Regions from separate parts of the Blastococcus sp. TML/C7B genome, predicted to be linked through region 2. Evidence: riboswitches for the same ligand, from Rfam matches in the RefSeq annotation. Region 2 holds a riboswitch; each other region holds the start of a gene.

Region 1 (7,032 bases), 750 kb from region 2:
CGCTGCAGCACCTGCTGGTCATGACCGACGCGGCCAGCGGCATCTCCGCGGTGCTCGACTGGAGCAGCGCCACCTTCGCCAACGTGGACCTGGGCGTGGCCCTGCACCGGCCGCCGCGCGGGGAGTGGCTGGGCATGGCGGCGACCACGGTGCTGGGCGACTCCGGCGCCGCGCAGTGCTCGGCGGTCCTCTTCGACGCCGAGGGGGCGGTCGGCCGCTCCACCCAGTCGCTGTTCGTGGAGCCGCGCTGACGGCTCCCGGTCGGGCACGACCGCTGGCCACCGTCCCCCGGGCGCACCAGGGTGGACGACGACGAGATCGACGAGGAGGACCTGTAGGTGGGCGACGCGCTGAGGGACGTCCTGGACTGGCTGTCCGGGCGAGGGCTCGAGGTGGTGCTGATCGTCCTCGGGTCGGTGCTGCTGGCCCGGTTCGTGGGCTGGGTCGGCAGCCGGGTCACCCAGGGGATCGACGAGCGCTCCACCGGCGGTGACGCGCTCGTCCGCTCCGAGGCGGCCAAGCACCGGCACTCGCTCACCCAGGTCGTCACCTGGACCGCCGTCGTGCTCATCTACGCCGTCGCCGTCTTCTTCGTGCTCGACCGGCTCGGCGTGCCGGTCACCGGCCTCGTGGCCCCCGCGACCGTGCTGGGCGTGGGGCTCGGCTTCGGCGCGCAGCGCGTCGTCGGCGACGTCCTGGCCGGCTTCTTCATCATCACCGAGCGCCAGTACGGCTTCGGTGACGTCGTCTCCATCCAGGTGGTCGGCGGCGGCGACCCGGCCACCGGCACCGTCGAGGACGTCACCCTGCGCGTGACCCGGGTGCGCTCGGCCAACGGCGAGGTCGTGACCGTGCCCAACGGCCAGATCGTCAAGGTCGTCAACCTGTCCCGCGACTGGGCCCGAGCGGTCATCGACGTGCCCGTGCCGTCGGACGCCGACGTCAACCGGGTCAACGAGATCCTCCGCGAGGTCGGCAGGGACGCCTTCCGCGACCCGGCGATGCGCCCGCTGCTGCTGGACCCGCCGACCGTCATGGGCGTGGAGAGCCTCGGCCTGGACGAGGTCAACGTCCGCGTCGTGGCGCGCACCCTGCCGGGCAAGCAGTTCGAGGTCGGCCGCGACCTGCGGGTGCGGATCGTGCTGGCCTTCCGCGACCAGGGCATGCAGGTGGTACCGCCGCCTGCCGCCGGGGACGCACCGACCGCGCAGCTCGTGCGCGAGGGGGAGGACGCGTGAGCGGGCAGGACCAGACCACGCCGGACCAGGTCCCGACGCCGACGGTCAGCACCGCCCCCACCGGCGGGGAGACCCCGCCCGCGGCCGCCCGCTGGTGGCAGCCCGGCGGCGCGCTCCCCGACCACCTCGGCCGCGCCCGGACCTCCACGGTGGTCCTGTCGGTGCTGTTCGTCCTGGTCTTCGCCCTCTACCTCACCGTGCGGCCGGACGAGACGACGACCGGCACCGCGCCGGCCGGCGGCAGCAGCGACGTCGAGGCCCCGGTGGTCCCGGTCGTGCCGCAGGAGCCGACCTCGCCCGAGCCCACCGAGGAGCCGGCCCCGACGACCGGTCCGGGGGAGACCGACGAGCCCGGGGAGGGCACCGGCACGCCGACGACGAGCAGCGCACCGACGTCCTCGAGCCCCGGCACGACGACGCCGGGCAGCGACTCGAGCACCGCTCCGGGGACCCCGCAGCCGACGGGGACCACCGGCGGGACGACCGAGCCGGCCACCCCGACGACGACGTCCCCGCCAGGACCGTGACCGAAGCGGTACGGACCTCGCGCGACGGGGAGGCGCAGCGCAGGGCAAGATCTAGCCCCTGCCCCGCCCGAAGGAGACCCTGCCCGTGTCCGCTCGTTCCCTGACCCGCCGCGCCGCGACCGCCGTCGCCGCCGCCACCACCGCCGCGCTGATCCTCAGCGGCTGCGGTGACGACTCCGACGACTCGTCGTCGTCCGGCTCGCCGGCCGACGAGAGCACCCCCGCCGTCGAGGTCGACGACGACCTGGCTTCGCGCGTCCCGGCCGAGATCAGCGAGGACGGGACGATCACCGTCGGCAGCGACACCAGCTACGCGCCGAGCGAGTTCATCGACGAGGACGGCGAGACGATCGTCGGCTTCGACGTCGACCTGTTCTCCGCCGTCGCCCAGAAGCTCGGCCTGGAGGCGGAGTTCGAGTCGGCCTCGTTCGACTCGATCATCGCCGGCGTCGGCTCGGGCCGGTACGAGACGGGCGTCTCCTCGTTCACGATCAACCCCGACCGCCTGGCCGAGGCCACGATGGTCAGCTACTTCTCCGCCGGCACCCAGTGGGCCGTGCAGGAGGGCAACCCGGAGGGCGTCGACGCCGACGACGCCTGCGGGGCGTCCGTCGCCGTGCAGCGCGGCACCGTCCAGGTCGACGACATCACCGCCCGCTCCGCCGACTGCGAGGCCGCCGGCAAGGACGCGATCGACATCCAGCAGTTCGAGGGCCAGGACGAGGCCACCGCGGCGCTCGTCTCCGGTCGCGTCGACGCCAGCCTGGCCGACTCCCCCGTCATGGCCTACGCCGTCCAGCAGACCAACGGCAAGCTCGAGCTGCTCGGCGACATCTACGACTCCGCCCCCTACGGCTACGTCGTGCCGAAGGCCCAGACCGAGTTCGCCCAGGTCCTGGCCGACGCGCTCGCCGCGCTGATCGAGGACGGCACCTACGCCGAGATCCTGGAGAAGTGGGGCGTCGAGGCCGGCGCCATCGACACCCCGGCCGTCAACCCGGCCGGCTGATCCCCCTCCCCCGACCGATGCCCGACACGAGCACGACACCGGCACCGCCCGAGGCCATCCGGGCGGTGCCGGTGCGGCACCCCGGCCGCTGGATCGCCACCGCCGTCATCGCGGTGCTCGCCGCCATGTTCGTCAACATGCTGGTCACCAACGAGGTGTTCCAGTGGGACTTCATGGTCGAGAACATGTTCAGCGACGCCGTCCTCCGGGGCGCGCGGACGACGCTGATCATGACCGTGCTGGCCATGGTCATCGGCATCGCGCTGGGCATCGTGCTGGCGGTCATGCGGCTGTCGGCCAACCCGGTCGTGTCGGGGGCGGCCTGGGTCTACATCTGGTTCTTCCGCGCCATCCCGCGCATCGTCCTGCTGTTCTTCTCGGCCAGCCTCGGGGCGCTGTACTCGACGTACGACATCGGCATCCCCTTCGACCAGCAGATCATGGACCTGTTCGGCTTCGAGGGGGACTGGCGCTTCCTGAGCCTGGACGGCAACGACATCTTCCGGGGTTTCATCGCCGGGCTGCTGGGCCTGGCGCTCTCCGAGGGCGCCTACGCGGCCGAGATCGTCCGCGCCGGCATCCAGTCGGTCGACCCCGGGCAGACCGAGGCCGCCGCCGCCCTGGGCATGAGCCGCGCCCAGACGATGCGTCGGATCGTGCTCCCCCAGGCGATGCGGGTGATCATCCCGCCGATGGGCAACGAGACGATCGCGATGCTCAAGGACACCTCGCTGCTCATCGCGGTGCCGGTGACCAACGAGCTCAACTTCCAGCTGCGCGCCATCGGCAGCCGGACCTTCCAGGTCATCCCGATGGCCGTGGCCTCGATCCTCTGGTACCTGGCGCTGGCCAGCCTGCTGATGATCGGCCAGTACTTCCTCGAGAAGCGGTTCAGCCGCGGCTTCGGGGTGCGCGAGACGCGGCAGCAGCGGGCCGCCCGCCGGGCCACCGAGATCGGGAGCACGCATTGAGCAGCGCCGTGAGCAGCCCGTCGCCCGCAGCTCCACCGATGGTGCGCGCAGAACAGGTGCACAAGCGCTTCGGGCACGTCGAGGTGCTCAAGGGCATCGACCTCGAGGTCGCCCCGCGCGAGGTCATGTGCGTCGTCGGCCCGTCCGGGTCGGGCAAGTCGACGTTCCTGCGCTGCATCAACCACCTGGAGCGGATCGACGCCGGCCGGCTGTGGGTGGACGGCCACCTGGTCGGCTACCGCGAGAAGGGCGGCCGGCTGCACGAGCTGCGCGACTCCGAGGTGGCCGCCCAGCGCCGCGACATCGGCATGGTCTTCCAGCGCTTCAACCTGTTCCCGCACAAGACCGCGCTGGAGAACGTGACCGAGGCGCCGGTGCAGGTGAAGGGCGTGGGCCGGGCCGAGGCCCGCGAGCGCGGCGCCGCCCTGCTGGAGCGCGTCGGGCTCGGCGACCGGGTGCACAACTACCCGAACCAGCTCTCCGGCGGCCAGCAGCAGCGGGTCGCGATCGCCCGCGCGCTGGCGATGCAGCCCAAGCTGATGCTGTTCGACGAGCCCACGTCGGCGCTGGACCCCGAGCTGGTCGGCGAGGTCCTCGACGTCATGCGCGGCCTGGCCGAGGACGGCATGACGATGGTCGTGGTCACGCACGAGATGGGCTTCGCCCGCGAGGTCGGCGACAGCCTGGTCTTCATGGACGACGGCGTCGTCGTCGAGGCCGGCGACCCGCGGCAGGTGCTCACCGACCCGCAGCACGAGCGCACCCGCTCGTTCCTCTCCAAGGTGCTCTGAGCCCCTGCAGCCACCCGTCGACGATCAGGTGACCTGATCATCGGGCGTCCTCCCTCACGGTCTGCGCTGAGGGAGGACGCAGCACGATCAGGTCACCTGATCCTGGCGTCACCGGCGCGGGGCGGGCGTGGGGCCGGTGTTTCACGTGGGACAACGGGATGCCTAAGATCACGTCGGCTCACGAGAGGCAGTGCGAAGCACCTGGCTGACTGCCCGGCAACCTCCTACTCCGTCTGAGGTGCTCCAGGGGAAGAGCCGGCTCGCGCGGCGCCCGCCGCGGGGGCAAGGACGGAGCTCCCGTGCGCCGCGGGATCTCCTGAGCGAGAGGAGACGGCGCACATGAGCGACCCGCAGAACTGGAGCTTCGAGACCCGGCAGATCCACGCCGGAGCCAGCCCCGACCCGACGACCGGCGCCCGCGCGCTGCCGATCTACGCGACCACGAGCTACCAGTTCCGCGACAGCCAGCACGCCGCGGACCTGTTCGCGCTGGCCGAGATGGGCAACATCTACACGCGGATCATGAACCCGACGCAGGACGCGCTGGAGCAGCGCGTCGCCTCGCTCGAGGGCGGCGTCGCCGCGCTCGCGGTCTCCTCCGGCCAGGCCGCGGAGACCCTCGCCATCCTCAACCTGGCCGAGGCCGGCGACCACGTCGTCGCCTCCGCCTCGCTGTACGGCGGCACGTACAACCTGCTGCACCACTCGCTGCCCAAGCTCGGCATCACGGTCTCCTTCGTCGAGGACCCCGACGACCCGGAGGCCTGGCAGGCCCTGGTCCGGGAGAACACCCGCGCCTTCTACGCCGAGACGATCGGCAACCCGAAGGGCGACATCCTCGACATCGAGGCCGTGGCCGGCGTCGCGCACCGCAACGGCGTGCCGCTGATCGTCGACAACACGATCGCCACCCCGTACCTGATCCGCCCGTTCGAGTTCGGCGCCGACATCGTCGTCCACTCGGCCACGAAGTACCTCGGCGGCCACGGCACCGCGATCGCCGGCCTCATCGTCGACGGCGGCACCTTCGACTGGCGCGGCGGCAAGCACCCCATGTTCACCACGGCCGACCCGACTTACCACGGCGTCGTCTACGCCGACCTGGGTGCGCCGGCCTACGCCCTCAAGGCGCGCGTGCAGCTGCTGCGCGACCTGGGCCCGGCCATCTCCCCGTTCAACGCCTTCCTGGTGGTGCAGGGCATCGAGACGCTGTCGCTGCGCATGGAGCGGCACGTGTCGAACGGGCAGAAGGTGGCCGAGTTCCTCGAGGCGCACGACGCCGTCGACCGGGTCAACTACGCGGGCCTGCCCACCAACCAGTGGCACGCCGCGCAGCAGAAGTACGCGCCCAAGGGCGCGGGCGCCGTCCTCACCTTCGAGCTGCACGGCGGCAAGGAGGCGGGCCAGAAGTTCGTCGAGGCCCTCGAGCTGCACAGCCACGTCGCGAACATCGGTGACGTGCGCTCGCTGGTCATCCACCCGGCGTCGACCACCCACTCGCAGCTGACCCCGGAGGAGCAGCTGACCACGGGCGTCACCCCCGGCCTGGTGCGCCTGGCCGTGGGCCTGGAGGGCATCGAGGACATCCTCGCCGACCTCGAGGCCGGGTTCCGGGCCGCGAAGTCGGCCTGACGGGTCCGGACGTAGCATGGGCGGGTGGGTCGAGGGGGATCCGGTCGGGAACCGGCTCTTCCTCGACCTGCCCGCCGTCGTCTTGGAGCGCGGCGGTGAGCTCTCGGCCGTGCGGGTCGCCTACGAGACGTGGGGGACCCTCGCGCCCGACGGCGGCAACGCGGTCCTGATCGAGCACGCGCTCACCGGCGACAGCCACGTCGTCGGCCCCGCCGGGCCGGGGCACCCGACCGGGGGCTGGTGGGAGGGGCTGGTCGGCCCCGGCCGCCCGCTGGACACCGACCGGTGGTTCGTCGTCTGCGCCAACGTCCTCGGCGGCTGCCAGGGGACGACGGGACCGGGCTCGCTCGCACCGGACGGCGCCCGCTGGGGCTCGCGCTTCCCCGAGGTGACCGTCGCCGACCAGGTGCAGGTCGAGGTGGCGCTGGCCGACGCGCTCGGCGTGGGCCGCTGGACGTGCGTCGTCGGCGGCTCGATGGGCGGCATGCGCGCCCTGGAGTGGGCCGTCGCCCTGCCCGAGCGCGTGGGCGGGTTGTTCTTCCTCGCCTCGGGGGCGGCGGCCAACCGGCGACCAGATCGGCACGCAGACCACGCAGCAGGCGGCGGTGCGCACCGATCCGCGGTGGCGCGGCGGGGACTACGACGCCGCCGAGCCGCCGGTCGACGGGCTGGGCATCGCCCGGCGGATCGCGCACCTCACCTACCGCAGCGCGCTCGAGCTGGACGCCCGCTTCGGCACGCGGGTGCAGGAGGACGGCCGCTACGCCGTCGGCTCCTACCTCGACCACCACGCCGACAAGCTGGTCGGCCGGTTCGACGCCGGCAGCTACGTGGTGCTCACCGAGGCGATGAACTCCTGGGACG
Region 2 (7,032 bases):
GGTGGTCGAGTGCCTGCGCGCCGGCCGCACCGAGAGCGCGGTGATGCCGCTGGCCGACACGCTCGCCGTCCAGGACGTGCTGGGCCGGGCCGCGGACCAGCTCGGGGTACAGCACGCCGAGGACCCGGACTTCTAGCCCTTCGGCACGGGGACCGGCCACGCGGCGCCGGTCGCCTGCTCGGCGGTGGGCACGCGGGTCGTCGTCCCCCCGGCCCGGCGGACGGCGTCGGCGAAGCGCACCGCATCGATGACGGCGTTGCAGCCCGGATCGTTGTTGAAGTACACGAGGACGTCGGCGTCGCCGTAGGTGCCGACCACCCGCTCGGCCCAGAGCTCCAGGGTCTGCGCGCGGTACCCCCAGCCCTCGAAGCCGTGGTGGAAGCGCAGGTAGCCCCACTCGGCGGTGCGCCACAGCGGGGCGATCGGCTGCTCGTCGCGGTCGGCCCAGCACAGCGCGGCTCCGTAGCGCTCCAGCAGCGCGCGGACCTCGTCGGTCCACCACGACTCGTGCCGCGGCTCGACCGCCACCCGCGTGCCGGGCGGGAACTGCGCGAGGCACTCGCGCAGCAGCTCGGGATCGGCCTTCAGCGTGGGCGGCAGCTGCAGCAGGATCGTGTCGAGCTTGTCGCCCAGGCCCGCCGCGCGCTCCATCAGCCGGCCGACCGGCTCCTCGGGCTCGCGCAGCCGCTTCATGTGGGTGAGGAACCGGCTGGCCTTGACCGCCCACCGGAACTCCGGCGGGGTGCGGTCGCGCCACTGCTCGAAGGTCGCCCGCTCGGGCAGCCGGTAGAAGGCGTTGTTGCTCTCGACGGTGGCGAAGTGCTCGACGTAGTGCTCGAGCCACAGCCGCTGGGCGAGCTTCGGCGGGTAGAAGGCGCCGCGCCAGTCGCGGTACTGCCACCCCGACGTCCCGATGATCACCGTCACCGACGCCGCCTACCCGGCGCGACCGGCTGCGACGCCTCCGCCGCACAAGGGCCCGTCGTCCCCAACTGCGGGGAAGTTGGCCCCTCGGGCACCGCTGAGAGCCCTGTTTCCCCGCAGTTGCGCGGGAGGCAGGGCCCGGGAACGCCGACAGGGGCGGCCCGCTCGGAAGCGGACCGCCCCTGCCGGGCAGTGCGTTGTGCCAGGGGGCTGGACTCAGAAGTCCATGCCGCCCATGCCACCCATGTCGCCGGCGCCGGCGGCCGGGGCGTTCTTCTCCGGCTTGTCGGCGATGACGGCCTCGGTGGTGAGGAAGAGCGCCGCGATGGAGGCGGCGTTCTGCAGCGCGGAGCGGGTCACCTTGGCGGGGTCGATGATCCCGGCGGCGATCAGGTCCACGTACTCGCCGGTGGCGGCGTTGAGGCCGTGCCCGGTGTCGGAGTTGCGGACCTTCTCCGCCACGACGCCGCCCTCGAGGCCGGCGTTGACGGCGATCTGCTTCAGCGGCGCCTCGAGCGCGACGCGCACGATGTTGGCACCGGTGGCCTCGTCACCCTCGAGCTCGAGCTTGTCGAACGCGACAGCCGTGGCCTGCGCGAGAGCGACGCCACCACCGGCGACGATGCCCTCCTCGACGGCGGCCTTGGCGTTGCGCACGGCGTCCTCGATGCGGTGCTTGCGCTCCTTGAGCTCGACCTCGGTCGCGGCGCCGGCCTTGATGACGGCGACGCCACCGGCCAGCTTGGCCAGGCGCTCCTGCAGCTTCTCGCGGTCGTAGTCGGAGTCCGACTTCTCGATCTCGGCGCGGATCTGGTTGACCCGGCCCTGGATCTGGTCGGCGTCCCCGGCACCCTCGACGATCGTCGTCTCGTCCTTGGTGACGACGACCTTGCGGGCGCGGCCGAGCAGCTCGAGGTCGGCGTTGTCGAGCTTGAGGCCGACCTCCTCGCTGATGACCTGGCCACCGGTGAGGATGGCGATGTCGGTCAGCATGGCCTTGCGGCGGTCACCGAAGCCCGGGGCCTTGACGGCGACGGACTTGAAGGTGCCACGGATCTTGTTCACGACCAGGGTCGCGAGGGCCTCGCCCTCGACGTCCTCGGCGATGATCGCCAGCGGCTTGCCCGACTGCATGACCTTCTCCAGCAGCGGGAGCAGGTCCTTGACGGTGCTGATCTTCGAGTTGACGACGAGCACGTACGGGTCGTCGAGGACGGCCTCCATGCGCTCGGTGTCGGTCACGAAGTAGGGCGAGATGTAGCCCTTGTCGAAGCGCATGCCCTCGGTGAGCTCGAGCTCGAGGCCGAAGGTGTTGCTCTCCTCGACGGTGATGACGCCTTCCTTGCCGACCTTGTCCATCGCCTCGGCGATGAGCTCGCCGATGGCCGGGTCAGCGGCGGAGATCGAGGCGGTGGCCGCGATCTGCTCCTTGGTCTCGACGTCCTTGGCGGTCGAGAGGAGGTACTCGCTGACCGACGCGACGGCGGCCTCGATGCCCTTCTTCAGGGCCATCGGGTTGGCGCCGGCGGCGACGTTGCGCAGACCCTCGCGCACGAGCGCCTGGGCCAGCACGGTGGCGGTGGTCGTGCCGTCACCCGCGACGTCGTCGGTCTTCTTGGCGACCTCCTTGACGAGCTCGGCCCCGATCTTCTCCCACGGGTCCTCGAGCTCGATCTCCTTGGCGATGCTCACACCATCGTTGGTGATGGTGGGCGCGCCCCACTTCTTCTCAAGAACGACGTTCCGGCCACGGGGGCCGAGGGTCACCTTGACGGCGTCGGCGAGGGTGTTCATGCCCCGCTCGAGGCCGCGGCGCGCCTCTTCGTTGAACGCGATCATCTTGGCCATGTGGTGATGTCCTCCGAGCATGGATCGCTGCACGGCCGGGTGGGTGCCCGCGACGGACGACACCGGGGGACGCGGACTCCCTTGCGTCCGCGCGCCAGTGCCTCACCGTTCCGACCTGATTGGCACTCGGGAGCCCCGAGTGCCAGAAACGAGTCTGGCACTCGACCCTGGCGAGTGCAAGGAGGGGTCCCCCGGAACGCCGGAGGCCCGGCCCCTCGCGGGGACCGGGCCTCCGGGTCGTGCCGGCGTTCTCAGGCGCTGCGCACCGCGTCGGCCTGCGGGCCCTTGGCCCCCTGGACGACCTCGAACTCGACGCGCTGGCCCTCGTCGAGGGACTTGTAGCCGTCCATCTGGATGGCCGAGTAGTGGACGAAGACGTCCTGGCCGCCGTCGACGGCGATGAAGCCGAAGCCCTTCTCGGCGTTGAACCACTTCACGGTGCCCTGTGCCACGTGTGCTCCCACGTTTCGTGCATGCGGTCGTCCCATCCTGATGAACGGACGAGGTCTCGCTCTTCCGCCCGCGAACACGAACATGGAGGTCGAACCGGGCGGAAAGGTACAGCAGAGTGACGTGGCACACACGCATTTCGGGCACGACTCGTTGCCGGATCCGGCGAACGGTGTCACCTGAACCGGTGACACCGTCCGCGGTCAGCCGATCAGACCGGCCTGGCGGGCCGACTTCAGCGAGGGCTCGACGGTGTGCGTCGGGCCGACGACCGGCTCCAGCGGGTCGAGGGTCTTGAGCCCCTCCCCGGTGTTGAGGACGACGGTCTCCTTCGCCGGGTCCAGCCGCCCGTTCCCCACCAGCTGCCGCAGCACGGCGACGGTGACGCCGCCCGCGGTCTCGGCGAAGACGCCGGTGGTGCGGGCGAGGTCGCGGATGCCCTGGACGATCTCGTCGTCGCCCACCCGGCCCACGGCGCCCCCGGTGCGGCGGATCGCGTCGAGCGCGTACGGGCCGTCGGCGGGGTTGCCGATGTTGAGCGACTTGGCGATCCCGGTCGGCTTGACCGGCTTCACGACGTCCCAGCCGTTGTCGAAGGCCGTGGCGATCGGGTCGCAGCCGGCCGACTGCGCGCCGAAGATCGTCCACTCGGTGGCCTCGACGATGCCGGCGGCGGTGAGCTCGCGGAAGGCCTTGTCCACCTTGGTGAGCAGCGAGCCCGAGGCCATCGGGATGACGACCTGCGCGGGGATCCGCCAGCCCAGCTGCTCGGCCAGCTCGTAGCCCATCGTCTTGGAGCCCTCGGCGTAGTAGGGCCGCACGTTCTGGTTGACGAAGGCGGTGTCCTCGAACTCGTCGGTCTCGGCGAGCTCGCTGGTCAGCCGGTTGACGTCGTCGTAGGAGCCGTCGACGGCGACCAGCGTCTGCCCGTACACCGCCGACTGCACGATCTTGCCCGGCTCCAGGTCGGAGGGGACGAACACGAACGAGGGCAGACCCATGCGCGCGGCGTGCGCGGCCACGGAGTTGGCCAGGTTGCCGGTCGAGGCGGCGGCGATCTTCGTGTAGCCCAGCCCCTTGGCCGCGGTGGCGGCGAGGCTGACCACGCGGTCCTTGAAGGAGTGCGTGGGGTTGGCCGAATCGTCCTTCACCCAGAGCCCGCCGGTGAGGCCCAGCTCCTCGGCCAGCCGGTCGGCGCGGACCAGCGGCGTCATCCCCGGGTCGAGCGAGACGCGGGAGGCCGGGTCCTGGCCGACCGGCAGCAGCGCGACGTAGCGCCAGATGTTCTGCGGCCCCGCCTCGATCTGCTCCCGGGTCACCGCCTTCATCAGCTCGGGGTCGTAGTCGACCTCCAGCGGCCCGAAGCACTCGGCGCAGGCGTGCTCGGCGATGAGACCGAAGGTGGCGCCGCAGTTGCGGCAGATCAGCCCGCGCGCGGGGCAGGGCGGCACCGGGCCACCGGCGTGCGAGTCGGCCTGGAGAGAACCGGGAGCGGTCAGAGTCATGCGACGACTACCTCCTCATCTTCCCCGCGTCGGGCCGTCGAGCCGCGCGGGACGGAATTGGCACCTCCCGCTGCAGACGTGCGCGCAGTCGGCGGTTGCCGGGGCTTCATCGGGCCGTGTCCCTCTGCCCCTCTGGATGAGTGAACGACCGAACTCTACCCACCGGGCGGCCGGTAGCGAGCGGCGGACAGGATGGGGCGCGTGGCAGCACGCATCGTCTACACCGATCTCGACGGCACGATGGTGGGGCCGCGGGGGTCGTTCTGGCACACCGCCGGCCGCGATCTGACCGCCGACCCGGCGACGGCGCTGCTGGAGCTGCACCGCGCCGGGATCCCGTTGGTGCTGGTCAGCGGCCGGACGCTGGACCAGGTGGTGGAGGCCGGCCGGATCTTCGCCGCCGACGGCGCGATCGCCGAGCTGGGCGCGACGGTCAGCTGGGACGGCGGCCGGGAGCGCCGGCAGCTCACCGGCGAGCTGCCCGCCGAGCACGAGGGGCGCACGCCCATGGAGGCCATGGCCGCGCTCGGCGTCGTCGAGGAGTTGATGGCAGCGCACCCCGGCCGGCTGGAGTGGCACGCGCCGTGGCACGCCACGCACGAGACCGACGCGCTGCTCCGCGGCCGGGTGGACGCCCGCGCCGTCGACACCTGGCTGGCCGAGCGCGGCCTGGGCTGGCTGACCCTCAACGACAACGGCGCGATCCAGCGGACGTCGCGGATGACGCTGGCCCCCGATCCCGCGCCGCCGCGGGTCTACCACCTCATGCCGCGCGGGATCTCCAAGGGCGCCGCCATCGCCTGGGACCTCGAGCGCCGCGGCATCGACCCGGCCGACGCGGTGGCGATCGGCGACAGCACCAGCGACCTGGACATGGCCGCCGCCGTCGGCCGGCTGTGGATCACCGCCAACGGCGCGGCGGTCGACGGGATGGCCGACCGGATCGCCGCCGTCCCGAACGCCGCGGTGACCGGGGCGCCCATGGGCGAGGGCTGGGCGCAGGCGGTGCGGGCGAGCCTCTGAGCGCGCGGGTCACCGGTCCAGCGGCCGCACGACCCGGCGGCACCGGCGGCAGGCCGCCGTCCCGTCGGGACGCAGCGGGCCGAAGCGGTGCCCGCGCCACCAGCAGACCAGGCGCGCACGCACCGTGCTGGGCGGGGTCACGCCGGGCAAGCTAGCTGGTCACGTCGCGGCGGGCGAAGGCGCGGAAGCCCAGCGCGGTGAACAGCGCCGCGTAGACCAGGGACTGCACGACGCCGCGGAACAGGTCGCCGTCCTGGACCGGGGTCTGCAGCAGGTCGACCCAGGCGAACTCGCCGGCGGTCGGGAACCAGTCGCGCAGCGAGCCCAGCTGCTCGACCTGGTCGAGGATGGCGAAGACGAACATGGTGAACACCGCGCCGCCGACGGCGGCCAGCGGCGCATCGGTGATCGTGGAGAACCAGAACGCCAGGGTGCCCACGACCAGCAGGTGGACGGCGAGGTAGCCGAGCATCCCGGCCCAGCCGCACGAACCCCTCCCCCTGCGCCAGCGTCACGCCGATCGGGGTCTCGACGGCGCCGAACCCGAAGGCGATCGAGCCGGCCACCACCGCGACGGCGGTGAGCGTCAGCAGCGCACCCACCGACAGCACCAGCGCGGCCAGCCACTTCTGCCGGAGCAGCCGCATCCGCGGCACCGGCGTCGCGAGCGTGTAGCGCAGCGCGCCCCACTGCGCCTCGCTGGCCACGGTGTCGCCGAAGAACAGCGCGAAGACGACGACGAGGAAGAAGCCGGTGGTCGCGAAGAGCACGAACAGGGTGAAGTTCAGCCCGCTGGCGGTGGCGACGTCGACCAGGTTGATCCGGTCGTTCCCGCGGGCGTTCTCGCTCGCCCCCAGCTGCAGCGCGGCGATGAGCAGCAGCGGCAGCGCGGCCATGAGCGCCAGCACGCCGAGCGTCCGGCGCCGGGCGAACTGGCGGCGCAGCTCGACGGTCAGCCGCAGCGTGCGCGAGGGCCGGTAGCCCTGGACCGCGCCGCTGGCCTGGACCCCCGGGGCAGAAATGGCCATTTCTGCCCTGTCGTCGGTGCTCATGACTCCCCCACCAGCGCCAGGAAGGCGTCCTCGAGCCGGCGCCGCGGCGTGAACTGGTCGACCGCGATGCCGGCCGCCACCAGCGCCTGCAGCGCCGCGGCGCGGCCGTGGCCGTCCAGGTCGGCCACGAGCCCGTCGTCGGTCCGCGCGGCGGTCACCCCGGGCAGGCCCTCCAGGACGGCGATCGCCCGGTCGGTGTCGGCCTCGGCCACCCCGACGAGCACCGCGCC
Region 3 (7,032 bases), on a different contig from region 2:
AGCGCCTGGTGGTGCGGCTGGGCGTAGGTGCTGCGGTAGATGCGCGAGCTGCCGTGCGAGGCGCCGAGGTCGTGCCCCGGTGCGAACCGCTCGAGCAGCACGACGTCGACGCCGCGGCGGGCCAGCGCCCAGGCGGCCGACGAGCCCATCACCCCGCCACCGACGACGACGACGTCGGTCCGCCGCGGCGTGCCGGGGGCGCTCACGAGGCCACCGCGGGGTTGATCTCGGGCGCCTCGACGGCCTCGTCGGTCAGCCCCCAGCGCTCCAGGGTCCGGGCGTAGCTGCCGTCGTCGAAGGCGTGCTGCAGCGCCGCCCGGACGGCGTCGACCAGCCCGGTGCCCTTCAGCGTGGTGGCCGCGACGTAGGTGGTGTTGGGCCAGCCCGCGTTCACGGTGCCGACGATCTCCACCTGACCGACCGACTCCTGGTAGACCGCGTTCGGGTTGGGGCCCAGGTAGGTGTCGATCCGGCCGGACTGGATCGCCAGCAGGACGTCGCCGGTGTTGGCGAAGTACTCGAGGCCGGCCGGGGCGCGCCCCGCCGCCTCGTTCTGCGCGTTCCAGTCCAGCAGGATGCGCTCCTGGTTGGTGCCGGACGCGACGGCGACGGTGAGCCCGGAGATGTCCTCGGCGCCGTCGATCGACAGCCCGCTGTCCGGCGCGGTGGTGAACGCCATGACGCCCTCGCGGTAGGTGGCGAAGTCGAACAGCTCCAGCCGTGCGGCGTTGACGCCGACGTTGCTGAACACCGCCTCGAGGTCGCCGCTCTGCAGCCCCAGCGGCCACTGCTCCCAGGCGACGTTGACCACTTCGAGCTCGAGGCCGAGGGAGTCGGCGACGAGCGCGGCGATGTCGACCTCGCTGCCGACGACGGTGGCGTTGTCGTCGGCGAGGAAGGCCAGCGGGGGCTCCCCGGCGCCGGCCACGCCGACGGTGAGCTTCCCGTCCGCGGCGACGGACGCCGGCACGAGGCGCGCGGCCGCCGGGTCCTCGTCGGTCGGGACGCGGTCGGCCTGCTCGGGGCTGGTGTCGACGGCGAACGCCTCGGTGGCGGTGCCGGCGGTCTCGGCGCGCTGCTCGGCCTCGATGTCGGCGGAGCTGGTGCAGGCGCCGAGGAGGACGACGGTGCCGAGCACCAGGCCGGTGCGGAGGCCGACCGCGGCGGCCGCCGGGATCGGTCGCCGGCGGCGGGGCAGCAGGGGTCGGCGCGACAGCAAGGGGCGGGTCATGCGGGGGCTCCTGGGGGTCCGGGGACGCGTGCGGGCGGGAACGGGTCGGCGGTCACGGCCGGGGCAACCCGGGCGGGTTGGTCTCGGAGGAATCGATCGCCTCGCTGGTCAGGCCCCAGCGCTCGAGCAGCTCGGCGTAGCTGCCGTTGGCGATGGCGTGGTCCAGCGCGGCGGTGATCGCGGCGGCCAGGCCGTTGCCCTTCGCGGTGGCGACGGCGATCTGCGCGGTCTCCGGCCACCCGCCGCTCACCGTGCCGACGACCTCGAAGTCCTGCGGGGCCACCCCGGCTTTGTACGCGCCGGTGGGGTTGGGGCCGAAGTACAGGTCGAGCCGGCCGGACTGGAGCGCGAGGATCGAGTCGCCGTCGTTCTCGTAGTACTGGACGTCCACCGGGTCGAGACCGGCCGCGCGGTTCTCCGCGTCCCAGGCCAGCAGGATCTTCTCCTGGTTGGTGCCCGAGCCCACCGCGACGGTGCGTCCCGCGACGTCCTCGGCCGCGTCGACCGACAGCCCGGAGCCGGCCCGGGCGAGGAAGCCGAGGGTGTCCACGCGGTAGGAGGAGAAGTCGAAGAGGTCCTTGCGCTCCTCGGTGACCGTGACGTTGGCGATCGTCACGTCCACCGCGCCGGACTGCGTGGCCAGCGGCCAGTTCGACCAGTCGGTGGTCACCAGTTCCAGGTCCAGGCCCAGCCCGTCGGCGACCAGCTGCGCGATGCCCGGCTCGTTGCCGATCACCGTCGTGTTGTCGTCGGCCAGGAAGCTCAGCGGCGGGGTGAACGCCCCCACGGCGACGGTGAGCGTGCCGTCGTCCAGGAGCCCCGGGGGGAGCAGGGCGATGGCCTCGTCGCTGGGGGTGCTGCGGACCGGCTCCTGGTCGGGGCTGGTGTCCACGGTCAGCGCGGTGCGGTCCTCGCCGGTGGCGGCCTGCTCCTCGATGTCGTCCGCGCTGGTGCACGCCCCGAGGGCCAGGGCGGTCACGGCGGCCAGGAGGGGGACGAGGCGGGCTCGTCGGGTACGGGCGGTCACGGGGTCTCTCCTCGGGCGGGGCACGCGGGCGCGTGCCGTCGGCGGGCGGCGCGGGGTGCGCCGTCCGTGGGGTGGGACGGGAGGGGCTGGTCAGAGGACGCGGGCGAGGAAGGCGCGGGTCCGTTCGTGCTGCGGGTCGTCGAGCACCTGCTCGGGCGGGCCCTGCTCGACGATCCGGCCGGCGTCCATGAAGACGACCCGGTCGGCGGCCTTGCGGGCGAAGCCGATCTCGTGGGTGACGACGATCATCGTGGTGCCGGTGCGGGCGAGGTCCTCGATGACGCCGAGCACCTCGCCGACCAGCTCCGGGTCGAGCGCGGACGTCGGCTCGTCGAAGAGCAGCACCGCGGGCCGCATGGCCAGGGCGCGGGCGATCGCGACGCGTTGCTGCTGCCCGCCGGAGAGCTGCCGGGGGTAGGCGTCGGCCTTGTCGGCCAACCCGACGCGGTCCAGCAGCTCGCGCGCCTCGCCCTCCACCTCGGCCCGGGGCCGGCCCTGGGCCGACACCGGTGCCTCGACGACGTTCTCCAGCGCGGTCAGGTGCGGGAAGAGGTTGAACGACTGGAAGACGAAGCCGAACCGGGTGCGCTGCCGGAGCAGGTCCCGCTCGGGCAGCTCGTGCAGCCGGTCGGTGCCGCCGCGGTGCGCCTTGCGCCGGTACCCGACCAGCTCGCCGTCGAGCGCGACGAAGCCGCGGTCGACCTTCTCCAGGTGGTTGATGCTGCGCAGCAGCGTCGACTTGCCCGAGCCCGACGGGCCGAGGACGACGGTGACGCTGCCGGGCTCCACGACGAGGTCGACGCCGTGCAGCACCTCGAGGGCACCGAAGGACTTGTGCACGCCGTGCACCTCCACCCGCCCCGGACGGGGGTCCGCCACGGCGGTCACCGGGCCACCTCGCGGGCGGTGCGCACGCGGGCCAGGCCGGCGGTGAGGTTGCCGCGCAGCCGTTGCAGGGGTGTCGGTGGCAGCGTGCGCACGGCGCCGCGGGCGTAGTACCGCTCGACGTAGTACTGGACCACCGTGATGACCGTGGTCAGCACGACGTACCAGACCGCCGCGACCAGGAGCATCGGCAGCACCCGCTGGGTCCGGCCGTAGATGACGCTGACGGTGTAGAAGAGCTCGCCCAGCGCCAGCACGTAGACGATCGAGGTGCCCTTGAACAGGCCGATGATCTCGTTCACCGCCGTCGGCACGATCGAGCGCATCGCCTGGGGCAGCACGATGCGGGTGCTCTGCCGCCGCCGCGGGATGCCCAGCGACGCGGCGGCCTCGAGCTGGCCCTGGTCGACCGAGAGGATCCCGGCCCGGACGATCTCCGCCGAGTAGGCGGCCTGGTGCAGGCCGAGGCCCAGCACCGCGGCGCCGAACTTGTCGATCAGCGAGAGCGTCTCGACCCCGGCGAACGCCGGCCCGAACGGGATGCCGAACTCCAGCCGCTGGTACAGGTAGGCGAGGTTGTACCAGAGCAGCAACTGCAGGATCAGCGGCACGGAGCGGAACACCCACGTGTAGCCCCAGCTCACCGCCTGCAGCAGCGGCGACCTGCTCAGCCGCATGAGCGCCAGCACCGTGCCGAGCGCGAAGCCCAGCACCGCGGTGATCAGGGTGAGCTGGACGGTGGTCCAGACGCCGCGGACGATCGACTCCTCGGTGAGGTAGGCGCCGACGACGTCCCACTCCCACCGCGGGTTGGTCACCAGGCTGTTGACCGCCATGGCGAGCAGGACGGCGACGCCGGCGGTGGCGACCCAGCGGCCGGGGTGGCGGGCGGGGACGACGCGCAGCTCGTCGTAGGGCGTGCCGGTCGGCGGCGGGACGGCGGTCGCCGCGGGCGGGCGCTCGTCGAGTGTGGTCACGGGGTCCCTCCCAGGGAGGTCTCGAAGGCGTAGAGGAGGTCGGCCGGCGGCAGCCCGCGCATCGCCTCGAGCTCGGTCGGGCGCGGGGCGGCCGGGTCGAACAGCGGGGTCCAGCCGGCGGCGAGGTAGAGCGCCCTCGCCTCGGGCTGCAGCGGGCCGGTGGTGAGGTATAGGCGGGTGTAGCCGCGCGCGGCGGCCCGCTGCTCGAGCTCGGCGAGGATCCGGCGGGCCAGGCCGCGCCGGCGGTGGGCCGACGCCGTCCACATCCGCTTGACCTCCGCCGTCCCGGGGTCGCGGTGGCGGCGGAACGCACCGCCGGCGACGGGGACGCCGTCCTCGAGGAGCAGCACCAGCTCGCCGTGCGGCGGCAGGAACTCCTCGGCGGGGTGGCGGGCGAACTCGGCGCTGGTGTCGCCGAACAGCCCGCGGTAGCGGGTGTCGTACTCGACGGCGAGCTCGGCGAACAGCGGGCGGGCCAGCGCGTCGTCCGGGTGGACGCGAACTGCCTCGAGCCGCGGAGCGGCGGTCACCGGGCGGTCCGGGGACGCGGGGGAGGGGAGCTGGGCATGCGGGAACTCCTGGGCGGGGACGCGCGGGCAGGCCACCGGTGCCGCCGGGACGACGGCGCGGTGGAGCAGCGCAGGGGAGGGGGAGCGGCCGGGCCGCGGGGACCGGTGGACCGGTCAGGAACGGGTCAGCGACAGAGCGCGCTGCTGGTGCGCAGCAGGTCGACCGCAGGGCGGCCGACGAGGTCGAGCGACGGGATGCGCCGGGTGCGCGCGCTCACCTGTCCCACGTCGTGGCTCCTCGCTCTCGACCCCGTGCAGGGGCCGGCTGGCTTGCGGGCACGGACGTGCCCGCCTGGTCGTCACCCGGGGCACCCCGTCACAGCGGAGGGTTGCCGGCCAGCGAGCCGGGGCTTGGTGCTGGCGCTCAGGACCTGAGCCGGGACTGTAGGGCACGGAACGGATGACCGTCAAACCCGATCGGTTTGGTAGACATAGTCCAGTCGCCCCGCCCGGGAGCAGACGTCCGTGCGCCAGGGAGGAGGCCGGCCCGTGGTCGCGACCCCGCTGCGCTCCCGCCGGCACGTCGACCTCCTGCGCACCTGCAGTGCCCTCTGTCCGACGCGCTGACCACCCCGTCCTCGCGCGTCCGCACCGGTACTGGAGACGACCCCGCATGTCCGCACCCGCCCCGCACTCCCGCTTCCTGCCCGGCCCGTCCTTGTGCGTCGTCGGCGCCGGCCCGACGGCGATCGGCGTGCTCGAGCGCCTGGTCGCCAACGCCCCCGCCCTCTCCGGCGGCGCCCGGCTGACCGTGCACCTCGTCGATCCGCACCCCGCCGGTGGTGGCCGGGTCTGGCGCGCCGCGCAGCCCGACCTGCTGTGGGCGAACTCGCTGGTCGGCGACGTCACCGTGCTGCCCGACCGGTCCGTCGTCGTCGAGGGACCGGTGACCGACGGCAGCACCCTCTGGCAGTGGGTGCAGGACGTCGGCCGAGGGCTGCCCGCCGACTCCGCCGTCGGTCGCGAGGCGCGGCGGCTGGGGCCGGCGTCCTTCCCGTCCCGGCCGCTGGTCAGCGCCTACCTCGCCTGGGCGCTGGACCGGGTGGTCGCCGACGCCGCGCCGTGGGCCGACGTCCTGGTGCACCGCACCCGCGCGGTGGACGTCGACGACCGCCCCGACGGCGCGACGGTGCACCTCGCCGACGGGGTCGTGCTCGACGTGGACGCCGTCCTGCTCGCGCAGGGCCACCTGGACGCCGCACCGACCCCCGCCGAGCGGCGCACCGCCGCGCGGGCGGCGGCCGCCGGCCTCACCTACCTGCCCACCGCCTACACCGCCGACGTCGACCTGTCGGTGCTGGCGCCGGGGGAGGACGTGCTCGTGCGCGGCGCGGGGCTGGCGTTCGTCGACCTCGTGGTGCTGCTCACCAGCGGCCGCGGGGGCGCCTTCGAGCGCACCGGCGAGGGGCGGCTGCGCTACCTGCCCAGCGGTCGCGAGCCGGTGCTGCACGTCGGCTCGCGCCGCGGGGTGCCCTACCGGCCGAAGCTCGGCTACCCGTGGGCCGGCCCGCCGGTGCCGCTGCGCTTCTTCACCCCGGCCGCCGTGGACGCCGCCTTCGGGCCGGCGCGGCAGCTGGACCTGCGGGCCGACCTCGCCCCGCTGATCACCCGCGAGCTGGGCTGGGCGCACTACACCGAGCTGTTCCGCGCCTTCCCCGAACGCACCGCGCTGCCCTGGGCGGAGTTCGCCGAACGGTACGTCGCGGCCGGCCCTGCGGAGCTGGCCCGGCTGGCCGCCGAGGCGGTGCCCGATCCGGCCGACCGGTTCGACCTCGCCGCGCTGGACCGGCCGCTGGCGGGGGTGCGCTTCGACGACTCCCACGAGCTCCAGGAGTGGGTCCGCGGGCACGTGCGGCAGAGCCTGGACCGCGCCGCCGACCCCCGGCACAGCGCCGACTCGGCGGTCTTCCTCGCGCTGCTGCAGTGCCACGGCACCCTCGCCGCGCTGGTCACCGGGCGCCGGCTCACCCCCCGCTCGGAGTGCGAGGACCTCTCCGGGTGGTGGATGAACCTGTTCAGCTACCTGGCCAGCGGCCCGCCGGGTCCCCGGCTCGAGGAGCTGCTGGCGCTGTCCGAGGCCGGCGTGCTCCGGTTCCTCGGCGCCGACGTCGAGGTGGTGCTCGACGAGCGGGCCGGCGTCTTCCGGGCCGTCTCGCCCAGCGCGCCCGGTGCGGTCGAGGCCCGCGCCCTGGTGGAGGCCCGCATCCCCGAACCCGACGTGAGCGCCACCCCCGACGCGCTGGTCACCGCCCTGCTGGCCCGCGGTGCGGCCGCCGAGCGCGTGCTGGCCGACCCGGCCGCGCCGGCGGGGCACCGGCGCACCGGCCGGCTGGACGTCGACCC

What was found. Region 2 has a riboswitch for S-adenosylmethionine ahead of thrC (threonine synthase). Riboswitches for the same ligand answer to the same signal wherever they lie in the genome.
Region 1: another riboswitch for S-adenosylmethionine. It lies ahead of JKP76_RS05880 (bifunctional o-acetylhomoserine/o-acetylserine sulfhydrylase); the one in region 2 lies ahead of thrC (threonine synthase).
Region 3: another riboswitch for S-adenosylmethionine. It lies ahead of JKP76_RS24100 (putative leader peptide); the one in region 2 lies ahead of thrC (threonine synthase).

What each region holds. Positions count from the first base shown of each region.
Region 1 covers NZ_JAEOAA010000001.1:1,217,231-1,224,262, reverse strand. The annotation lists gene JKP76_RS05910 (thioesterase family protein) at 1-251, shown strand, start outside; gene JKP76_RS05905 (mechanosensitive ion channel family protein) at 339-1,238, shown strand; gene JKP76_RS05900 (hypothetical protein) at 1,235-1,765, shown strand; gene JKP76_RS05895 (ABC transporter substrate-binding protein) at 1,851-2,774, shown strand; gene JKP76_RS05890 (amino acid ABC transporter permease) at 2,792-3,745, shown strand; gene JKP76_RS05885 (amino acid ABC transporter ATP-binding protein) at 3,784-4,536, shown strand; SAM riboswitch class IV at 4,713-4,831, shown strand; gene JKP76_RS05880 (bifunctional o-acetylhomoserine/o-acetylserine sulfhydrylase) at 4,876-6,168, shown strand; partial or broken gene JKP76_RS20455 (alpha/beta fold hydrolase) at 6,185-6,676, shown strand; gene JKP76_RS20450 (alpha/beta fold hydrolase) at 6,774-7,032, shown strand, end outside.
Region 2 covers NZ_JAEOAA010000001.1:462,282-469,313, forward strand. The annotation lists gene JKP76_RS20075 (hypothetical protein) at 1-136, shown strand, start outside; gene JKP76_RS02305 (DUF72 domain-containing protein) at 133-927, opposite strand; gene groL (chaperonin GroEL) at 1,141-2,772, opposite strand; gene JKP76_RS02315 (cold-shock protein) at 3,024-3,224, opposite strand; gene thrC (threonine synthase) at 3,426-4,727, opposite strand; SAM riboswitch class I at 4,740-4,870, opposite strand; gene JKP76_RS02325 (HAD family hydrolase) at 4,920-5,750, shown strand; gene JKP76_RS22025 (hypothetical protein) at 5,760-5,891, opposite strand; gene JKP76_RS20080 (hypothetical protein) at 5,902-6,222, opposite strand; partial or broken gene JKP76_RS20085 (ABC transporter permease subunit) at 6,356-6,802, opposite strand; gene JKP76_RS02335 (alpha/beta fold hydrolase) at 6,799-7,032, opposite strand, start outside.
Region 3 covers NZ_JAEOAA010000002.1:103,514-110,545, forward strand. The annotation lists gene JKP76_RS13500 (FAD-dependent oxidoreductase) at 1-206, opposite strand, end outside; gene JKP76_RS13505 (ABC transporter substrate-binding protein) at 203-1,231, opposite strand; gene JKP76_RS13510 (ABC transporter substrate-binding protein) at 1,284-2,258, opposite strand; gene JKP76_RS13515 (amino acid ABC transporter ATP-binding protein) at 2,349-3,146, opposite strand; gene JKP76_RS13520 (amino acid ABC transporter permease) at 3,143-4,120, opposite strand; gene JKP76_RS13525 (GNAT family N-acetyltransferase) at 4,117-4,650, opposite strand; gene JKP76_RS24100 (putative leader peptide) at 4,815-4,916, opposite strand; SAM riboswitch class IV at 4,953-5,061, opposite strand; gene JKP76_RS13530 (FAD/NAD(P)-binding domain-containing protein) at 5,303-7,032, shown strand, end outside.